DNA from 2 places in the Paenibacillus paludis genome. Region 1 is predicted to be linked to the other one. Evidence: predicted binding sites of a transcription regulator. Region 1 holds the regulator's gene; the other holds the start of a gene.
What was found. Region 1 encodes Rex, which represses fermentation and respiration genes when NADH is low (regulators of the CRP and FNR family bind a similar motif). Its sites were predicted from a motif close to TTGTGAAATATTTCACAA; they were not measured.

Region 1 (3,435 bases):
ATGGGTCTCAGTGACGATAATATCGTGTACTGGATGGAAGGGAGCGGCAACTACCGGGGCAAGTCGCTTCAGCTCTACGCCGTGCCTGTCGATGTAAGCAGTCAGCTCAAGGATCTGTTCTTCGACAAGAAGAAGAGCATAGTGCTGACCTCGGCCACGTTATCGGTCGACAAGTCCTTTCAGTTCATGATTGACAACCTTGGTCTTTCTGAAGCCTCTGAGCAAGGGCGTCTCATGACAGCGCTGCTGCCTTCACCGTTCAAGTACCGTGAACAGGCTCTGCTTGTCATCCCGCGCGATTTCCCCAGTGTTAAGGGCAGCGTAGGCGATGCGCGTTTTGTAGACAAGCTGGTGCATTCGCTGGCTGAAGCGGCGGCGGCGACCAAGGGGCGGATGCTGGTGCTGTTCACCTCCTACAAAATGCTGCGCCAGGTTTACGATCCGCTGAAAGAGGCCTTGGCTTCCCAGGACATTACGGTTCTGGGCCAGGGTGTGGAAGGAGGCAGCCGCAGCAAGCTGATCCGGCGTTTTCAGGACAGCTCTGCATCGGTATTGCTTGGAACAAGCAGTTTCTGGGAAGGAGTCGACATCCCTGGCGAGGCGCTGACCTGTCTTGCGATTGTAAGGCTGCCGTTTCAGCCGCCGAATCATCCGCTTGCCGAGGCAAAGGCGGAGCTTCTGCAGGCCCAGAAGAAGAATCCTTTTATGAAAATGTCTGTTCCACAAGCAGTGATCCGGTTCAAACAGGGTTTTGGACGATTGGTTCGCACAGCGCAGGACCGGGGAATTGTTATAGTATATGATACCAGGGTCATCGAAGCTTATTACGGGAAGTACTTCCTGTATTCACTCCCTGGTCCGAAGATGGAGCACATGCTTACCGATCAGATGGTTCCGCGGATTGCGGAATGGCTTGAAGAGGGCGGCGTTTCCTAATCTGTCATCGTTTATAAATTTTTTCCATCTCTTTGTACCATAGGCTGTGTCCCGTTCGCAGAGCGGGCACTGCACGTGGTTGTCATACGATATCGCGTCAGTGCAATTCTAAATTAGGAGGAGAAAACATGAAATCGGATAAAATATCGGAGGCCGTCGTACGCAGACTCCCAGTGTACCTGCGTTTCCTGAACGATCTCCAAAAGCGTGAAATCTCAACCGTTTCTTCTCAGGAACTCGGGCAGAAGCTGGACCTTAATCCGGCACAGATTCGTAAGGATCTGGCCTATTTTGGTGATTTCGGCAGAAAAGGCATTGGATATGACGTGTCTTATCTCATCGAAAAGATCCGTCATATTCTGAAGCTGGATCAACAAATCAACGTGGCCCTGGTGGGTGCCGGTAACCTCGGTCATGCCTTGTCCAATTACAATGCTTATCTGAAGGATACCATGAAAATCACCGCTGTATTTGATTCTTATGCTCCCAAGATTGGACAAAAGATCAACTCTCTTACGGTTCAGCCGATGGAGGAGCTGGGTCAGACCATCCGTGATCAGGGAATCCGGATCGGGATCATCACTGTACCGGACAGCGAAGCACAGAATGTGGCTGATATTCTGGTAGAATCGGGCATCGAGGCGATCCTGAATTTTGCACCGGTCATTCTGAAGACACCTGCAACCATCCGTATTCATGCTGCCGACTTTACGACTGACCTGCAAAGTCTGGCGTATTATTTACATGATGGAAAGGAAGGAATTACAGATGAGCAGCAATAAGATGATAATTGCAAACGGACGTTTTCTGGTTCCCGGAAGCGAGAAGCCGGTCCTGAGCGGTTATATGACTATAGAAAATGATTTGATCACATACATAGGGGAAGAGAAGCCCGTTATTGAAGAAGGCACAGTGACGCTCGACGGCAGCCGGCTGCTGTTCATGCCGGGTCTGGTCAATACCCATGGCCATGCTGCGATGTCGCTGCTGCGCGGCTATGGGGATGATATGGTTCTTCAAGCCTGGCTGCAGGAGAAAATGTGGCCGATGGAGGAGAAGTTTACCGGAGATGATGTCTACTGGGGCACTTCCTTATCCGTTCTGGAGATGCTGAAAGGCGGCACAACCACCTTTTTGGATATGTATGATCATATGGACCGGGTGGCCGAGGTGGTCGAACACTCCGGCATCCGTGCGGTGCTGATGCGCGGTGTTATTGGTCTATGTCCTGAAGAAGTGCAGAATCAGAAGCTTGCGGAAGCTGTTGCTTTCGCCCGCAACTGGCACGGCAAGGCTGACGGCAGAATTACAACCATGATTTCACCGCATGCCCCGTATACTTGTCCTCCGGACTTTTTCATGCGGTTTGTGCAGGCGGCACATGACCTGGACCTGCCGATGCATACGCATATGTCGGAAACGCTGCGTGAAGTGGAGCAGAATGCCGCTGATTACGGCCTGCGTCCTGTAGCGCACCTGGAGAAGCTGGGGATGTTCACCCGCCCGTCCTTAATCGCCCATGGTGTCCACCTGAACGATGAGGAGATCGAAATCCTCGCCCGCCACAAGGTGGGTGTGTCCCATAACCCGGGAAGTAACCTGAAGCTTGCCAGCGGGGTTGCACGGGTGCCTGAGCTGCTGAGAGCCGGAGTCAAAGTTTCGCTCGGTACGGACGGGGCGGCAAGCAACAATAATCTCGATATGTTCGAGGAAATGCGGCTTGCAGCATTGATCCATAAGGGAGTCAGCGGTGATCCTACCGCAGTTCCGGCACCGGAAGCGCTGCTGATGGCCACGCAATACGGGGCGGAATCAATCTTCCTGAACCAGGTGGGCCGCCTTGCAGCGGGGATGAAGGCTGATTTTATTGCAATTGATATTGACCAGCCTCATCTACTGCCGCATAGCGACTTGCTCTCCCACGCCGTGTATTCGGCCAGCGCCAAGGATGTCGAGCATGTCTGGGTGAACGGCAAGCAGGTTGTGAAGCATGGTCAGTGCCTGACACTGGACGAGGAAGAAATCCGCCGCAAGGCGCAAGAAACTTTTGAAGGGCTGCTGAAGCGTTAATTCGACTGCCGCCGCAGTTGGCTTTATGACGTTTCATATATTAAGGAAAGGAAGCTGCATTTTGAGGAAAAGGAAAAAATGGCTTCTGCTGGGGATCGCTCTGTTTCTGCTCATTTTGTTCGGTCTAAGCCAATTTTATGCCTATATCATGAAGGACCAATGGAATGAACGCAGCGCGGCCAAAGAAGTTGCCAAGACCCGGGCGGGACTTACTGAGATATCCAAGGCGCAGAAATCGGTATGGGACGAAAATTCGGTGTACTGGGTGCTGACGGGGAAAAATAAAGCCGGTACGGATCTGATGGTGTGGGTACGGTTCACCGTGGACGGCAAGCCGGCCGGCGGTGATAACGGAGTCTATGCGGAAGAGCTGGCCAAAGGAACCTCGGAGAAGCAAATCCGCTCCATTATAGACTCCCAGTTGCCCGG
Region 2 (3,435 bases), on a different contig from region 1:
ACAGCAGGGAGATAAGCAGCATACTGACGACCATGGAAGTGTAGCCGTACAGATTCTTTTTGGAGAAGGTGGCGATAATTTCGCTGTAAATACCGAATGCCGGCAAAATAACGATATATACCTCCGGATGTCCCCACACCCAGAACAGGTTGGCCCAGAGCATATCCATCCCGCCGTTAGCCATCGTGAAGAATTGAGAGCCAAACAGCCGGTCGAACATCATCAGGGCAAGTGCCACAGTCAGCACAGGGAAGGCAAATACGATAATAATGTTCGTAATCAGTACGGACCAGGTGAACATTGGCATCTTCATCAGCGTCATGCCTGGTGCACGCATTTTAAGAATCGTCACGATGAAGTTAACGCCTGTGATCAGTGTCCCGATACCGGAAATCTGCAGCGCCAGGGAGTAATAGTTATTACCGACCGTAGGGCTGAATTCCAGACTCGCTAGCGGGAAGTAAGCCGACCATCCGGCATCCGGCGAGCCGCCGATTACGAACGAAATGTTAAGCAGCATAGCTCCCATGAAGAAGAGCCAGAAGCTGACCGCGTTCAGCCGCGGAAAGGCCACATCTCGTGCGCCGATCTGCAGTGGGATAATCACGTTCATTAAACCGATGATAAACGGCATGGCCATGAACAGAATCATGATCAGACCATGGGTGGTAAAGACCTCGTTATAATGCTGGGCATCGAGGAATTTCATTTCCGGCGCTGCCGTTTGCAGACGCATCATCATGGCGTCAACACCGCCGCGGAACAGCATAAGCAGTGCGGCCAGGATATACATAACCCCGATCTTCTTATGGTCTACAGTTGTAAGCCATTCGCGCCAGAGGTATCCCCATTTCTTGAAATAGGTAAGCCCAACGAGAATCCCGATGGTCGCAAGAGCGATACTGATCATTGCTCCGTATATCAGGGGTTCGCCGTGAACCTTAAATTTGTCTAAATCCATTAGGGTAGCTCCTTTCAGGTTGTTACATTAAACTGTGAACGAGTTAGTGGCCCTCGTGTGTGTGTTCTTCTACAGGTGAGCTTGGAAGCGGCTCATTCACCTCAGGGTTGGGCTCGCTGTCAAATTCGGTCTGGCTGGATGGTTCAGGAGAAGGGTGGATGTCCTTGTTATCCTGATGATCCATATTTCCGTTATCTATATCCATTTCCGTACCATCGCCGCTCATATGCTCGCTATGGTCTCCCGGCGGCGGGCTGAACTCCAAATGGGTGGAGGAATAGGTTTTGCGTCCAAGATGTTCGGCAGCCAGCAGGCCTTTGAATTCATCCTCCGTAAGCTTAGGCGCGGTATCCTTAACCTCTTTGACCCATTCGGCATATTCCTTGTCGCTCATCACAAGCGCCTCGAATTCCATGTGGGCGAAGCCTTTACCGCTAAAGTTCGAGTTCTTGCCGATAAATGAACCTGCGGTGTCGGCGGAGAGATTAAGTTTTGTAAGCATGTCGCTCATCGCATACTTCTGTCCGGCAAGCTGTGGAATCCAGAAGCTGGTGATGGTGCCGAAAGAGTACAATCTGAACTCTACCGCACGGTGAATCGGGAAATTGACGTAGTTTACGGTTTCAATTCCCTCCTCAGGATAGCTGAAATGCCATTTCCAGTTGGAAGAAGAGGCGTAAATAACCAAAGGCTTCTGGTCCTTGTATTCCTCCGCGACATTCTCAACCGCATGGGTTGATTTTACAGTCACTACTGACAAAAAGGTTACGATGATAATCGGGATAATAATCCAGATGGCTTCGAGAACCTTGTTGCCCTCCTCATGTTCTGGAATGTAACCTTCGTTGCTTTTCTTCGCCCGGTATTTCACCAGTACGAATATATATAAGATGTAGACAACTGCCAGGACCCCGATCATCACCAGAATGGACAGGATGATGGTGTCAGATAAAGTGCGTGCGGCCGGACCCTTCGGATTCAGAACGGTGAGCGAACTGCATCCCGGCAGAAGAAGGATTAGGCTGAGGAACAAAGCGTATAACGGACCCTTTTTTTTCATATAGAACTCCTTCCTTCAATACTTCTTTTCATTGCCGTTCATTAGCCAATAAATATTAACCTGTATCTATAGTAAGAACTACTTACCCATAATGCAAAATACATATTTTAACAATAAAGACACATAAGACCTTAATAATGGCGAACAAGTTAAATATGTGTGATCGAATTGTTACAAATGTCGTAAGGTATGACAAAGATCACTGTAGTGGTGCGGTTTAAGGTAATTTTAAGGTTGTTCAAATTTTGTTCACTTTTTCACAAATGTTACTAATTTCGTCACAATTAATTTTAGCAATAAAGCCTGATTTTAACCGCTTTTTGCGGCCGCGACAGCTTTCGACGATTATTGCGATTTTTTGATAAATATTAAGAATATGTCTTTTGTCACTGTGAAAAAGTAACAAGATATTCTTTGGGCGGTTACAATCTCTCAAATTCAAATCTATCTATGTGTGATAAAGTATAGATAAATATACATAGATAGGAGATTACTGCTTGTGCGAATGAAAAAAACAATGCTGTTATTCATGTCTTTATTCTTATGTTTCGGTATTCTACAGAACACGGCAATCGCAGCCGGAACGAATGCCTCATTACGTCTTGGTGTGAACGACACACTGACGGAAATAGAAGCTGTTTCTGTAAAAGGTAACTATTATGTTCCAGTACGCGCTTTGGCGCAGAAGCTGAAGTGGAACATTTCCATGCTTCAGGACGGGGTTCAGATCGCCGGAGGCGGCAAATCCCTTTTACTGCTCAAAAATGACGGAGGCGCCAAACTCCAGAATGATACCATTGTTCCAATAAGTACCTTTGTGCAGAATGGATCGCTGATGGTTCCACTGCGGATAAGTACTTATCTTGGGTATATGATAACCTTTGAGCCGGATAAATATTTACTAAGAGTGCGGGATACATCGGCGGCTTTGGATGATGCGGCGTTCGTAAGCCAATTCAAGAGCGAATTAAAGCCGATTGTCAGCGCAAAGCCGGCTCCGGAGACAACCCCGGGCAAGCAAGGGAGGATAGTGTATCTTACCTTTGACGACGGACCGTCGGCAACGACTTCGCAACTGCTGGATATTCTGGGCAAAAATGAGGTAAAGGCGACCTTTTTTATGCTTGGACCCAATATGAACCGGTATCCGTCGGCAGTGAAACGAATTGAAGAGGAAAGCCACGGACTCGCACTCCACGGCATGACTCACCGCAAAGAGAAGTTTTATGCTTCTCCGGGTGCAGCACTTGCCGAAATGTCAGCTGATAATGCAGTGCTGAAGAAGATCACCGGCTCCAGCACAACACTGATCCGTCCGCCGTACGGAAGTAAACCTTATTTCACCAAATCCTTCAGGGACAGAGTGCTGAGCCAGGGTTTCCATCTGTGGGATTGGAATGTGGACTCAAACGAC

Region 2: the regulator Rex is predicted to act here: its motif matches at 2,267-2,284, upstream of qoxA (cytochrome aa3 quinol oxidase subunit II).

What each region holds. Positions count from the first base shown of each region.
Region 1 is NZ_JBGJZP010000036.1:34,133-37,567, reverse strand. It holds gene dinG (ATP-dependent DNA helicase DinG) at 1-936, shown strand, start outside; gene ACAN56_RS34615 (redox-sensing transcriptional repressor Rex) at 1,026-1,718, shown strand; gene ACAN56_RS34610 (amidohydrolase) at 1,705-3,006, shown strand; gene ACAN56_RS34605 (cell wall elongation regulator TseB-like domain-containing protein) at 3,068-3,435, shown strand, end outside.
Region 2 is NZ_JBGJZP010000007.1:176,294-179,728, forward strand. It holds gene qoxB (cytochrome aa3 quinol oxidase subunit I) at 1-961, opposite strand, end outside; gene qoxA (cytochrome aa3 quinol oxidase subunit II) at 1,005-2,021, opposite strand; gene ACAN56_RS15795 (polysaccharide deacetylase family protein) at 2,527-3,435, shown strand, end outside.